DNA from 2 places in the uncultured Holdemanella sp. genome. Region 2 is predicted to be linked to the other one. Evidence: riboswitches for the same ligand, from Rfam matches in the RefSeq annotation. Region 2 holds a riboswitch; the other holds the start of a gene.

Region 1 (7,665 bases), on a different contig from region 2:
CATAATAATTAATATTCATATTTTTATCACCTCCACCATTATACAAGAAATAGAGCAGACATTCCATCTGCTCTCATTTATTTATTCACTTTTTAAATCAGATAACTTTTCTACCTTATCCAATTTCTTTTACCATCCCTATTATAATTATCTATTCATTTTCCTTAAGCATTTTCTCAAGTATGACCATATATGAGTATCTTAAGTTCCATAACCTAGACTGGATGGTATTCTTAACATTCGAAGTACTCTATCCTTTCTGTGATTATTCACCTGATAAAACCCCTTTATCAAAATCCTATTTCCTTTTCTTGTTAAGTTCCATTGAATGTTTTTTCTAGATTTCCTCTAGCTTAACCTTTGGAGCCTTCTCTCCATAGCTTCAACTTTTTATAGTTAAAACTTTCCGTTTCAACTCTATGTTATTGTCATCTTCTCACCGCTCTCTTTTTGTCTCAAGAGAAGTTTTCTCTGCTCTTACTTCTCTTTACACTTTCATTATATACAACAAAAATCAAAAGAAAAGGCAAGTGGTAAAACTCGCCTTTTTACTGGAAAAATTGGTTATTTCATCGATATCTTTCGCTTTTTCCCTCTTGAAACAGGAATCAAAACTTTATTTATAAGCTCAACTTCATCTTTATACCAAGCTACAATATATTTTGAATTTACTATATATGATACATGTACTCGTAAAAAGCCAAACTCCTTAAAAACTTCTTCAAGTGCATTCATACTGTCACGCTTATGAAAAACGCCTTTTTTTGTATAGAAATACACCATCTTTTCATTCTTTTCCAAATAATAAATATCTTCATACGAAAGATTCATACGAACTCCATCATAATTAAATTCATATACATGACTTTGAATACATTGCGAACGAATCATTTGATCATAAGCTGAAATATCTTCTGCAATATTTTCCTTTGAAATATAGAATACACGACTTCTCTCATCATTTGCCCGTATTTTTATTGGATTTTCACAAACATAAATAACAATTGCATTTGGATTATCATGTACAAATACACTTTCAATACGACTTGTCTTAAACATTTCATCAAACACAAATAATTGATAGTCTTCTTCCTTCATCCGTTTTGCGAGATCACTCGCCTTTAAGTAATGACGAAAACACCAATCCTCATGCATAAACAATTTAGATAATTGAAAAACGATGTCCTTTGTTTCTTTTTCATATTCTAAGATGGCTACTTTTATCATACTCATAATTATAAGGATTGAAATCATTTTACGCAAATGTAAACTGTTTCAAAAAACTATTCTTTAAAGTCACGAATTAAAATAAGATCTTTAACAATTGCTTTTGCACTAATCGTTAAAATAACTTCTCCCTTTTCTTTAGTGGCCCCCTTAGGATCACCACCAATTCCAATAGGTTTTCCTTGTTCTGTTACCCAATCTGTACCTAACCAAGACAAATGCGTCTGCATCGCCTTATTTTTAGGGATACCCTTTTCACTAGTCTCTAATTTAACCAAACTTTCATCAATCGCCATAACCATGGAAGTTTCCATCTCTCCACCATGAAAATCAAATGTATTACCTTTTGAAATTGTTGCTTGCACTTCTGGATTGTCAAATGCTCCTGAATTTAACACAAATGGATATATACCAAAATCACTTCGAACTTCTCTAGAAATAAGATTCGCAACCGGTGCATTTCCACCATGACATACAAGTAATACTAATTTTTGAAAGCCATGATGCGCTAAGCTTTCGCAAATATCATACAACATATGATAATACGTCATTGGTTTAAATGTAATTGATCCACAAAAATTTTTATGTTCTGTACTCAATCCAATCGGAATTACAGGAAAAATTAATAGATTTATGTCTTCATCTCTTAACTCTTTTTCAATATAATCACACATTGCCCCAGCAATCAGTGTATCCGTACCAAGAGGTGCTTGATTTCCATGTTGTTCTAAAGCTCCTAACGGAATTAAAACAATTGTATTTTCCCGATCGATTTGTTCCATTTCTAAGCGTGTTAATTCTTGATATTTACAAATCATACTTATTTTGCCTCATAGATAAATTTAAAGTTTGGACGAATCGCAGCAAGTCTTTCCATTAAGAAATACCCAACGATGTAGTTAACTGATATTTTGATCAAGTTAAATGGAATTGTTGCAAGTGCAATAAATGAAGTTAAATCTTTAATACTTGGATTTACAGAACCAACCATTTGTACAACCGAATCTAATGGCATACCCATAGCTTTGGCATACAAAGGTAAAGTAATACATGCATTGCAGAAACATGCAAATATCGTACGCACTAGAATCCCTACAAGCAATGAAACAACGACAGCCTTCCTTGTTTTATTCATTTTCTTATATACAAACCAAGTTGGAAGTACAAATAGTACAATACCTAAAAGATTTGCCAATTCACCAACATAAGCCGTATTTGTTCCTACAGTCACAACCTTTACAACTAACTTAATCACTTCAACTAAAGTTGCAGATACAGGTCCTAAACTAAATAGGGCAATAATACTTGGCACATCACTAAAATCAATCTTATAGAATGGTGGCATCATCGGCAACGAAAATTCCAGTGACATCAACGCTCCGGCAAGTCCTGCAAGCATTGCAGTTAATACAAGTGTTTGAACATTCCATTTTTTCATATTCTTCCTCCTTTTGATTCTGATAAGCTCTTCAAAAAGGAAAACCCCAAGAAAAAATCTTCTCGAGGTTTCAAAAAATACAAAAAATACTTTTGTGTCTTCTACCATCCAGACTATACTGTCGGTCTTGGAATTACACCAAGTCAGCCACTTGCGTGGGTCGCGGACTTTTACCGCCGGTAGGGAATTACACCCTGCCCCGAAGAACTCATTGAATCTATGTTCGTGAATAATATAGCACATCAATATATTGAGTGCAATACATTTGTTCATTTTTTCACAATATCAAATTTATCTTGCGAAAAACAAGGACATACATTTTCACACGAAGCTATGACAGAACTAGCTAAATGACTACCTATCTTCATAGCCTCAAGCATACTCTTACCATAAGTTAGTCCAGCACTTGTCCCAGCACAAAATGCATCTCCTGCTCCTGTTGTATCCTTTACCTCGATTTGACGAGCCTGACAAAAGCCGCTTTCACCATTGTTTTTCACATATAAAGATCCCGCTTCACCAAGTGTTACAATCAAAGAGTTAAATCCGGATTGCTGCAGTTCATCAATCAATGTATGACTTAATTCTTCTGCTGATATCTCTTTAAAATCTCTTGAAAAAAGAATACTCGATTCTAATTGATTACAGATCAAACAATCAAATTGCTTCAAAAGATCTTTTCTTTCAATCGCAATATTCATATTGCTGACAACACCAAATAATTTTTTATTATGTTTTTGACATAAATAAACAACTTTTTCAACAATTTCCTCGTCCATATCTATTTCAGCCACCACAGAATCGCTATTTTCAATAATTGCGTCTCCATTTTCTTCTAAAATTGAATAGATCGGCATTAAATTCGGACGATGAGATATTGAACCCGCTAATTCTCCATTATGATCAAAAACAGCTAGCCATGTACCCATACCGTTTTCGATAGATTTCATATAATCTGTATTCACATTTCGATTTTGCAATCTCTGTTTAACATCTTCTCCTAATGCCGTATTATCAACAATACTAACAAATGTTGAGTTTAAACCTAAATTTGCAATATCTTCTACAACATTTCGTGCTACACCACCATGAATATACTCAATATATCCTGCATTTCTCCCATCAGGAACATATATATCTTGTGGAAAGCCTTTAATATCCACAAAAATCGCACCTACTACGACAATTCCATTCTTTTTTTGAACCACGTTATTTTTCACCTTTCATCTCAAATAAGATATCTCTTAATTGTGCTGCTCTTTCGAAATCTAAAGTACGAGCTGCCTCTTTCATTTCCTGCTCCAATTCTTTGATCATCTTTTCCTTTTGTTTTACCGGCAATTTTTTCTTCTTCAAATACTTAGCTGCCATTTCCTTTGTTTCTTTAGAACGAACGACATCATGGATTGGTTTGATAATTGTCTTTGGAACAATTCCATGTTTTTCATTATATTCCATTTGAATCGATCTACGTCTTGCAGTTTCATCCATGGCTTCCTGCATACTTTCTGTTATCTTATCTGCATACATAATAACTTTACCTTGCGCATTACGTGCTGCACGACCAATGATCTGAATTAAGGACCTTCGTGATCTTAAAAAGCCTTCTTTATCTGCATCTAATATTGCGATCAAGCTGACTTCTGGAATATCCAAACCTTCTCTTAATAAGTTGATACCTACAAGTACATCATATTTACCTTGGCGTAAATCATGAATGATTTCAGTACGTTCAATTGTCGTGACTTCATGGTGTAGCCAAGCTACCTTTAGATCCAAATTTTTTAAATAAGAGGTTAAATCTTCCGCCATTCGAACCGTTAATGTCGTAATCAATGTTCTTTCATGTTTTTCAATACGCTCCTTGATTTCATCCACCAAATCATCAATCTGCCCTTCAATAGGACGCACTTCGACTTCAGGATCTAATAATCCTGTTGGACGAATGATTTGTTCAACAATTTCTCCATGTGTTTGGTCCAATTCATAATCTCCTGGTGTTGCAGATACAAAAATCGCATTTTTAACCAATCCTTCAAATTCATTGAAACGTAGTGGTCGATTATCCAAAGCACTTGGAAGTCTAAAGCCGTAATCAACTAACACTTGTTTTCTTGCACGGTCTCCATTATACATACCGCGAATTTGTGGTAAAGAAACATGACTTTCATCAACTACTAATAAATAATCATCTGGAAAATAATCAAATAATGTATAAGGACGTTCTCCAGGTTTTCTGCCGTCAATATGTCTTGAATAGTTTTCAATGCCAGGACATACACCAAATTCTCTCAATGCCTCTACATCATAGCGACAGCGTTGTTCTAAGCGCTCTTTTTCTAATGGCTTCCCTTGTTCATCAAAATACGCTAATCTTTCCTCAAGTTCTTCTTCAATTGTATCTGCAGCATGATTAATAATATCCATACTTGTCGCATAACCATTAGCTGGATAAATAATATACAATTGGTATGACTGATTCACATGTCCCGTTACCGGATCTACTTCACAAATTCTTTCAACCTCATCATCAAACATTTCAATACGAATCAAATAACGATCCGTATGACCAGGTGTAATTTCAATCACATCTCCACGAACTCTAAATGTTCCACGTAATGGATCCGTATCATTACGCTTATATTGTTGATGTACTAACGCTAGCATCAATTCATTTCTTTCAATGATTTGACCGCTTCTTAAAGTAAAAATCATGTGACGATATTGTTCTGGATTACTAGCTCCATAAATTGAGGCAACACTAGCTACAATAATTGTATCTCTTCGTTCCAAAACACTGTTGACAGCTGCCATTCTAAGCATGTCTAATTCTTCATTTGTCTTCGTGTTTTTATCAATATACGTATCCGTTTTTGGCAAATAAGCTTCTGGCTGATAGTAATCAAAATAGGATACAAAATATTCCACGCGATTGTGTGGAAAGAATTCTTTAAATTCCGAATATAATTGGCCTGCCAACGTTTTATTGTGTGCAAAGACTAAGGTTGGTCGATTGACTTGAGCAATCACATTTGAAATGGTAAATGTTTTTCCAGTTCCTGTAGCCCCCAGCAATACTTGAAACTTTTTATCTTCTTTTAAACCAGAAACTAATTCTTTAATCGCTTCTGGCTGATCTCCACTCGGTTTATATTCAGACACTAATTCAAACTGATCTTTCATAGCTTCACATCCTTCTTCTCCATTATATACAAAAAGTAGGCTTATACCTACTTTTGAGCCTCTTCGATCGCTTTTTGTCTTTGTACATCATCGCTAGGTGTTTCATTCATCTTCAGCAATACTTTTTCTACCAATAAATCCCAAGTCGTCTTGTCGCAATCTCCTGTAGCTTCTAAGTCATTATCCTGTTGAAAATTGACTAAGCCTTGAGAACTTGTATTTGAAAAATATGTGTCGGTTCGATCTACACTATATCCTAAATATTGTAGATATACCTGAAGGGCTTTGGCATTATCATCCACACTATCTTTTTTAATAACATCCTTTTTCTTGAATTTATAATACGATGTTGTCTTAACTTCACCAAGCTCAACTTCAATATCTGGTTTAAACCCTTTTTTATTAATACTTGTTCCATTTGGCGTATACCATTCTGCCACAGTATATTTAAAACTTGTGCCATCTGAGAATGGTACAGTCACCTGTTCTGTACCTTTACCATAAGATGTTGTGCCAACAGTAGTGACTATATCGCCTAAATTATCTTTTAAAGCACCAATCAATACTTCGGATGCACTTGCCGTATTTTCATTTTGTAGAACAACAATTTTATCCATTTTAACTTGGCTAAATTCATTCTTTGTCTTTTGTTTAGTAATTTTACCATTCTTATCTTTTTCTTTAAAAACAACGGATTTAGATGGAATCAAAGAACTTGAAATTTCTAATGCAGCATTTAAATAACCGCCACCATTATTACGTAAATCCAGCACTAGTTTTTTTATTCCTGCTTCTTGAAGACGTGACATTGCCTTCGAGAAATCTTTTCCGCTATTCTCTGAGAAACTAGATAATATGATTTCTCCATAGCCATCATAAATATTACAAACAACCGTCGAATCAAAAGTGCCTGGTATCAAATTTGTCGTGTATTCTTTTCCGTCTCGAAGATATTTTATTTTTACACTCTTTCCTTCATGAGATTTGATATATTTAATGATAGAATCCGAATCATTTTCACTACAGTTTAAATCATCTATTGAAATAATCTCATCATTTGGCTTTAATCCTTTTTTATCAGCAGTGGAATTAATATATACATTTGAAACAACAAAATGTTTATTTTCATTCAAATAAAATGATATACCCAGACCCACATTACTTCCTTCAAGACTTGTTGAAAAAGCTTTAGCTTGCTCTAAATTGAAATAATTCGTATGTGCATCTTTATCAAGTGTCGTCATTCCCGTAATTGCTTGTTCTATTAATGTTGAATCTAGATTTTTTATTTTGTTAGAATAATACCAATCTGTATTCAAGATAGAATAAATCGTACCAAACTTTTTTTGTTCTTTACTATCTACAGAGGATGTATGATCTAAAATCATAGGTACACTGATTCCAGCACCAAAACATGCAATACATAATAATACTATTAATATTTTTTGACTCTTTTTACTCATAAACTCATCCTATTCTAAAACAAAATGGGGCGAATTCAACGCCCCAATAATTCTATACAAAAGTATACGAAACAATCTATTATTCTGCAATCCTTTTATCTTTTCATTTTCAAATATTTTCTTGCTGCCAACAAAGAGGCAAAACCACCAATCAAAACACCCGCTAAAACAATAGATGATCCTACTTGAAAATTAATTACATCTGGTTTAAACAACGCAAACATCGGTGTAAATAATTGTCCATTTAGACTTGTGTAAAGCTTTTGATATCCAAAATGAACAATTAAATATGGAATAACAGATCCTAGTAAACCAATAATGATTCCTTCCACAATAAACGGATTACTGATGAAG
Region 2 (7,665 bases):
ATTGTATTTGAATAAATATTACACATTTCAATAGCCTGATGAATTTCAATCATGACGTCTTCTAACAAATCCTCATCTTCTTCATACAATTGAATTTGTTTACCACGCATAATTTTACTCAATGTAACCTCATCTGATTTTAACGATGTTGAAAAATAAACTAGTGATTTCTCCAAGCCTAACATTTCAATCAATTCATCATTTTCTACAGATTGATGCAACCGCGTTTCTGTTCGACTTGATAAGCGATCAATTTGACGTAGACAAATCAAGAATCTTTGTGAAATACGTAATGCTAAAAGTAAGAAAAATCTTGTTTTTAAACGTGTATCCATGCCTTTGATTCTTCCTTGTGACATTTCTAAAATGCTCCAGTTTTCATATAAACTAATTGTAACAACATATCCTTTTAAAATCACGATACCAACCGGTAATGTAGAATATGTTGAATCAATAGAATCGTCATCTTCATTTTCAGCACTTGGGTAGTCAAAGATAATCAAAGCTTGCCTAAAATCATCATCATAATCGATATGTGAGCTTTCTTCTTCATCCAATGAAGACTTCACAAATTCAGGCAAAACCCCAATTTGTTCAATCAAATAATTTCTTTCTTCTTCTGTAGGCGCAACCGCATTGATCCAACAACCTGGTTCTGGCTCTGTAATTTTGCGTGTTCCATCTTCAAATGTTTTATAAAACTCTAACACAATTTGTCCTCCTTATATTCTAAACGAAGACAAATCTCATGCCTCCGAACATATATTCTTTTCTATTGTTAAAATAACTCGGGTCTGGAGACATGTTTCCACCTACTTTCTACTAAAGAACATTGTATCATATTCATGTCAAATTCTTGCAAATTTTCACAAAAAAATGACTAGCTCAGGCTAGTCATAAGGTTTATATTCAACAGTTTCTTTGTCAAAATCAATAAACAATTGAAACGCATTACGATTTTTGTCTTCATCCCAGATTTCAACAAACTTAGGTGTAACTTCAATTAAAATTTCAGTATCAATGTGAGAATATGCATTATAGCTTTGCCATAAGAATTCTTTATACTTCTTTTCAAAGATACGACCTGGTTCATCGACTACTAATCCTAAGTTTTTAGCAGTTCCCTCAACTTGTACTCCATTAAAGCACATAGCTACTTTATTATTTTTAAATAATTGTTGTGTTTTTCTGAAGTTTTTATCTGTCTTAAAATAAATTTTGTCGTTGTAGAAAACACAACTAACATTTCTTACCATAGGATAATCATCTACACAGCTTGCTAAAGCCATGATTTTATAATCCCCTAATTTTTCATCCATGATTTTCTTTGCTTCTAAAAGTTCCATTTTTATCCTAACCTTTCATTACTAATATTAAAACCACAATTGATACTATGATAAATGCGCTCACAATCCCAACATCCTTTGTAAGACCTTCATTTACATTCGATTGAGGAACAAATTGTGTATTTCTCAATGCATTTACTAATGGTTTATAAATCAACATTGCGAATGCTGCATTTAATGCACATTTAATAATATTGAATGGAACAATACCCGGAAGTAACATGCCTACCACTGCACTTCTTGGCATTTGATAATAAATAGGTGTAATAATATAGTTCCATAAAGTCATACTCAATGTACAGCATACTGTTCCTAATACCAAACCAATAACAGCTCCTTTTTTAGAATGTTTATACTTATAAACACAAGCTGCAACGCATGCGAATGTACAAGTTGAAATCACATTCATCAATACGTCTAATAAGTTTCCTCCACGGAATACAATTTCTAAGAATGAGCATAAAAGACTCATAATAAATGATGTCATAGGACCATAAATAAATCCTGCAATCACAATAATGATATCTTTTGGATCATAGCTTAGAAAAGATACGGCTGGTACAATTGGAAATTGTATCAATAGGTTTAAAACCATTGCCATCGCGCTTAAAATCGCAATTGTTGTTAGTTTCTTTGTTGAACTCATAAATCATCAATCCCTTCGTATATCAACTAAAAAACGTGCCTAAAGAAAATCCTCTAGGCGCGTTTAAATATACAAAAGAATATATAAAAACATCTTCTTCCATCCAGACTATACTGTCGCCACTGGAATTTCACCAGTTCATGCAAATTGCTCGCGGGGTCTACCGCCGATAGGGAATTTCACCCAACCCTGAAGATTCAATTTATGCAGAATCAGTATACACTTATTTACAATAAAAAAAAAGAGCAAATTAAATTGCTCTTAGTAGTTCCTTAAATCATAAGCCATGTTCTGTTCCACTTACGTGGTGACAGTCATTTATCTATAGCTTAAAGCTATCCAGCCTTTCTTTCGTTTCATTCCAGCCGGTTCCCCTACCAAATTTGGGTTTCTCGCTTGTGGGGTTTACCCGTTCCACCCTATACGTTTCCATATAGATTCGTCTCTGTGGCACTTTTAAAGTTTATTTACATAGTTTCCCTTAGCAAACAAAACAGCCGTCAAGTAAAAACTTGCCTAGACTTATTTATTCATCTAGCACAAACACTACAATCATCACAGATTGTGCGAGCATGGACTTTCCTCTAACTATCTAAGTAGCCAGCGACTGTCGATTTAATTCACTATTCTTCACTTTGATTAAATACAGCTTTTTCCAAACGTGCAATACGTTTTAAGATATCTACTGTGTTACTGTTTCCATTCACAAAATCAGAATTTACTTTTTCATTCAAGTTTTCATTCTCACTTTGTAGCGCAAACAACTGTTGCTGCAACTCTTTAATTTTTTCTTCATAACGAGTGACTGCAGCACCTAATTCTTCTACTTTTTCATCGTATTTCTGATAGTCTTCAATGACCATATCTAGAAATTCATCTACTTCAGCAGGGGCATATCCCTTCAAGTCTACATGAAATTCTTTTTCATAAATTTCCTGAGCTGTCAAATTCATATCTTTTGCCATATATAGTCCCCCTATATCTACCTAAATATTATGAATGTTTTGTGCAAAAAAATCAACTCTGACTTTTCAGTTTCATTGAATGTTCATCCTTTTTCATATATAATGTTCGTGATGAGCACTATTAAATATCCAAATGCAATTTCAACCATAAATACAATGCAACAAAAGAGTTATAGTTCAAGAGGTATGCGTCTTGAAAATGATATAAATGACTCTAATAAATATTATCGAGAACTTGATAAAGCATTAATTTATAAAAAGCCAACGCCAGTTCAGGTTGTTCATGTTGATTATCCAAAAAGGCAGCGTGCAAAAATAACTGAGGCTTATTATAAAACGCCATCAACAACCGACTATAATGGTGTATATCGAGGTAAATATATTGATTTTGAAGCTAAGGAAACCAAAAATAAAACTAGTTTTCCACTCTTTATGATTCACCCTCATCAAATCAAGCATCTCAAAAAAGTTGTATTTCATGGAGGCATTGGTTTTTTCATCATTCGATTTAATTACCATAATGAAACGTATCTTGTTGATTCAAAGCTGCTCATAGATAAAATAGAAAGTATAGATAAAAGTTCCATACCTTATGCTTGGTTTCAAAGACATGGAACTCTTATTCAAGAAGGATTATATCCTAGGTTAGCGTATTTAAAAGTTGTAGATGAACTCTATTTTAAGGAGGATAAGTAAATGGCCCAACCACAAAACGAACAAAAAAAGCCACAAACACCAAAAACAAGCAGAAGAAAATTAGATATATGGAATAAATTAGCTGTATGTATTCTATCTATTTTTTTAGTTGGATGTATATCTGTATTCTTTGTGCTTGTTAATATTATTAATGATCCTGATGGAATGCGTTTTTCACAAGATGGTTTAACCACATTATCCAATTCAAGACTATATGATTCTTCAGGAAATGTATTCTACGAACTAGGAGATGAAATTCGTGAAGATGTAACATATTCACAAATTCCACAATCTGTAGTAGATGCTTTCCTTTCAATCGAAGACTCACGTTTCTTTGATCATAATGGTTTTGACTTGCCTCGTTTCTTAAAATCAGCTATGGCAAATTTAAAATCTGGTAGTTTAGCTCAAGGTGGTTCAACATTAACAATGCAAATGATTGATAATGCATTCACGAAAAACCAAGAGAAAAAAATTGAAACGGAACAAGGTCCTGTTACCACAGTTCAAAAATTAAAATTAAAAATTCAAGAAATCTATTTATCATTAATAGCTGAACAAAGTATTAATAAAGAACAAATCTTTGAATACTATGTAAACCGTATTTGGTTTGGTTCAGGAAATAACACGCGAGGTATTCAAAAAGCTGCGCAATACTTCTTCAATAAAGATGTGTCTCAATTAAATTTAGGTGAAGCTGCCTTCTTGGCTGGCTGTATTAATGCACCAGACACATACAACCCATTAAACAATTTAAATGAAGCAAATTCTACATTGGATCATTTAAAAGCTGCACAGAAACGTAGAAACGTCACTTTGGAATTGATGATGCAACATGGATATATTACGGAAGAAGAATTTAATCTTGCTTCAAATCAAGATTTATCATTCTCTCTACAATATATTGAAAAAACGAACGAAGATCCAAACCAAGCTTATATCACACAAACATTAAGTGAAGTTATGGAATTAACTGGACAAGACCCTGCCATTATCCCAATGGATATCTATACGGCATTAAACCAAGATGCTCAAAAACAAGCAGATGAAATCTGTAAAGGAAATATCGTTCAATATCCAAATGATGCATTCGATGTAGGTTTCTCAATGATTGAAAATGACACTGGTGAAATCATCGCAGTTGGTCCTGGTCGTCGCTATCATTCAGATTCAGTTAAAGTGGATAACTCAACAGATACTAAACAACCAGGTTCAACAATGAAACCATTGCTTGCCTATTCAAGCACATTTGATATTTTAGGTTGGTCTACTGTTCACCAGGTAAATGATAAGAAAAAAGACTATTGGAAAAACGGTTCTTATGCTCCGGCAAACTCAGATGGAAAATTCAATGGTAAAATGAGTTTACAAGATGCTTTAGGTGTTTCAAAAAATACAACAGCAGCCCAAGCAATGATAGATTTAGTTACAGCTAAAGGCTATGACTATTGGAAAGATTTCTGTAAGAAATTAGGTTATAACGACGATGTTGCCGAAGGATTCAACGAACAATATTCAATTGGTGGTTCTGGAATGATCGCAACTCCAGTCCAACAAGCAAGTGCATACTCCATGTTAGCTAATGGTGGTAAACGTGTAGAGGCACATAGAGTTCGTAAAGTAATTCGTAGATCAGATAAAAAAGAATTTGAAACAAACGCAAAGACATATGAATTGATCAGTGAACAAGCTGCTTGGATGATGTCAGTATTACTTGAAAAAGTCGTTTCTGGAGGCTACAACAACTTCAACAATATTCTAGGTGGTAATTATCCAGTATATGCCAAGTCAGGAACAACAGACTGGCAATCTGAAGGTGCTCTCTATAAGATTCCTGCAGGCACATCAAAAGATGAATGGTCTGTAGGTTATACTAATAAATATACAATCGCATGCTGGAGTGGATATACAACGGAATATATTAAACAAGGCTATTATGTAACACTTCATGATTTAAATGTTGCGACGGCATTCCATATTTCACACTATATGTTAGATTACATGCAAAAATATGCTACATATTCTGCTATCGAAAAACCAAGCGGTATCTCTGACTATAAGGGTGGATACATCAAAGATGAATTTAAATCTAAAGGTGATACAGCTTCCGAGAATTCAGATGCACAAGATGCCTGTGAAGCCGGTGGCGGTGAATGGGATGATGAAACTGATACTTGTACAAGACCAGACGACGAAAAAAGACAAGCTTGTGAAGCCGATGGTGGTACATGGGATTCTGAAGCAGGTACATGTACTAAAGAAGACACCGAAACAAATGATGCTGAAACAACTTGTACAAACAATGGTGGTACTTGGGATGGTAGTGCTTGTACATATCCAACTCCTGAACCTGAACCTGAACCAACTCCAACACCAGACCCATCTACTCCTGAAACAACAGGATATATTTGGTATGATGGAAGAAGTTTATACAACATATTTGATAGGCTATAACGCTGAGTGCTCCAACGAGCACTCTTTTTATTTGAAAAAAAACAGGGATTACTTCCCTGTTTCAAGTATTCTATTTGCGATTTGAAGCTGTTCTTCACTTGGTGGATTTATTCCTTCTAAAGGATAATCTAAACCTAATTCTTTCCATTTATAAGCGCCTAACGTGTGATATGGAAGGACTTCTACTCTTTCTACATTATTTAATGTATTGATAAATTGATGAAGCTCATCCAAATATTTTTCATCTGTATTTATAGTTGGAACCAACACATGACGAATCCATACAGGCATTTGAATCTTGGATAAATACTGCGCTAAATTTAGAATATTTTCGTTTGTATGTCCCGTTAATTCTTTATGTGCTTTTTCATCAATATGCTTAATATCTAATAGAACTAAATCCGTGACACTCATTAGTTGTTTAAATTTAGAAAAGAATGATTCTTCAAAAGTAAATGGTTGACCACAAGTATCTAATGTAGTATGTATTCCTTCTTTTTTAGCTAATGTAAAGAGTTCAATCAAGAAATCGATTTGAAGTAATGGTTCTCCTCCACTAACTGTAATGCCGCCAGTATCTTTCCAGTAAGGACGATATCGTAAAGCCTTCTTTAATACGACTTCTGCAATTTGATCTGGCTTTTTAATTTTCCATGTGTCCGCATTGTGACAAAATTTACAACGCATATGACACCCTTGCATAAAAATGACATATCTTACGCCTGGCCCGTCAACAAGGCCAAATGTTTCAATTGAATGAATCGCTCCTAACATTGTATCCTCCTAACTAGAAAGAGCCTTATTAAAGGCTCTTGTGACATGTACGACTAATAACATCTAATTGTTGCTCACGAGTTAAATCGATGAATTTAACAGCATATCCAGAAACACGAATTGTAAAGTTTGCATATTCCTCTTTTTCTGGATGTTCCATCGCATCTTTTAATTTTTCTACACCAAATACGTTCACATTCAAGTGGTGAGCACCCTGATCAAAGTATCCATCCAATACATTGACTAAGTTATTTACTCTTTCCTCTTCACTGTGACCCAATGCATCCGGATTAATTGTTTGTGTATTACTAATTCCATCTAGTGCATATTCATAAGGAAGTTTTGCGACAGAATTTAATGACGCTAGCAATCCATTTTGTTCAGCCCCATATGCAGGATTAGCACCTGGAGATAATGGCTCCCCTGCTTTTCTTCCGTCTGGAAGTGCACCTGTAGCTTTACCATATACAACATTTGAAGTAATTGTAAGAATTGAAGTCGTTGGTTCACTATCACGATATGTGTGGTGCTTTTCAATCTTACGCATAAATGTCTTTAATAACCATACCGCAATTTCATCTGCACGATCATCATCATTTCCATAACGAGGGAAATCCCCTTCGATTTCATAATCAACTACCAATCCATCTTCATCACGAATTGTCTTAACCTTTGCGTATTTAATGGCACTTAAAGAATCGACTACATGTGAGAATCCGGCAATACCTGTTGCGAAAGTTCTACGAACATCTGTATCAATTAAAGCCATTTGACTTGCTTCATA

Evidence for each region. Region 2 has a riboswitch for FMN ahead of Q3907_RS07975 (ECF transporter S component). Riboswitches for the same ligand answer to the same signal wherever they lie in the genome.
Region 1: another riboswitch for FMN. It lies ahead of Q3907_RS01410 (ECF transporter S component); the one in region 2 lies ahead of Q3907_RS07975 (ECF transporter S component).

Annotation. Positions count from the first base shown of each region.
Region 1 is NZ_CATVYQ010000004.1:22,819-30,483, reverse strand. It holds gene ggt (gamma-glutamyltransferase) at 1-19, opposite strand, end outside; gene Q3907_RS01420 (LytTR family DNA-binding domain-containing protein) at 565-1,227, opposite strand; gene Q3907_RS01415 (creatininase family protein) at 1,284-2,045, opposite strand; gene Q3907_RS01410 (ECF transporter S component) at 2,048-2,665, opposite strand; FMN riboswitch at 2,758-2,876, opposite strand; gene Q3907_RS01405 (PfkB family carbohydrate kinase) at 2,935-3,873, opposite strand; gene uvrB (excinuclease ABC subunit UvrB) at 3,875-5,848, opposite strand; gene Q3907_RS01395 (S41 family peptidase) at 5,896-7,311, opposite strand; gene ftsX (permease-like cell division protein FtsX) at 7,407-7,665, opposite strand, start outside.
Region 2 is NZ_CATVYQ010000041.1:314-7,978, forward strand. It holds gene Q3907_RS07965 (magnesium transporter CorA family protein) at 1-710, opposite strand, end outside; gene Q3907_RS07970 (pyridoxamine 5'-phosphate oxidase family protein) at 891-1,346, opposite strand; gene Q3907_RS07975 (ECF transporter S component) at 1,354-1,992, opposite strand; FMN riboswitch at 2,080-2,193, opposite strand; RNA gene rnpB (RNase P RNA component class B) at 2,268-2,611, opposite strand; gene gpsB (cell division regulator GpsB) at 2,616-2,957, opposite strand; gene recU (Holliday junction resolvase RecU) at 3,114-3,653, shown strand; gene Q3907_RS07995 (transglycosylase domain-containing protein) at 3,654-6,107, shown strand; gene pflA (pyruvate formate-lyase-activating protein) at 6,156-6,881, opposite strand; gene pflB (formate C-acetyltransferase) at 6,910-7,665, opposite strand, start outside.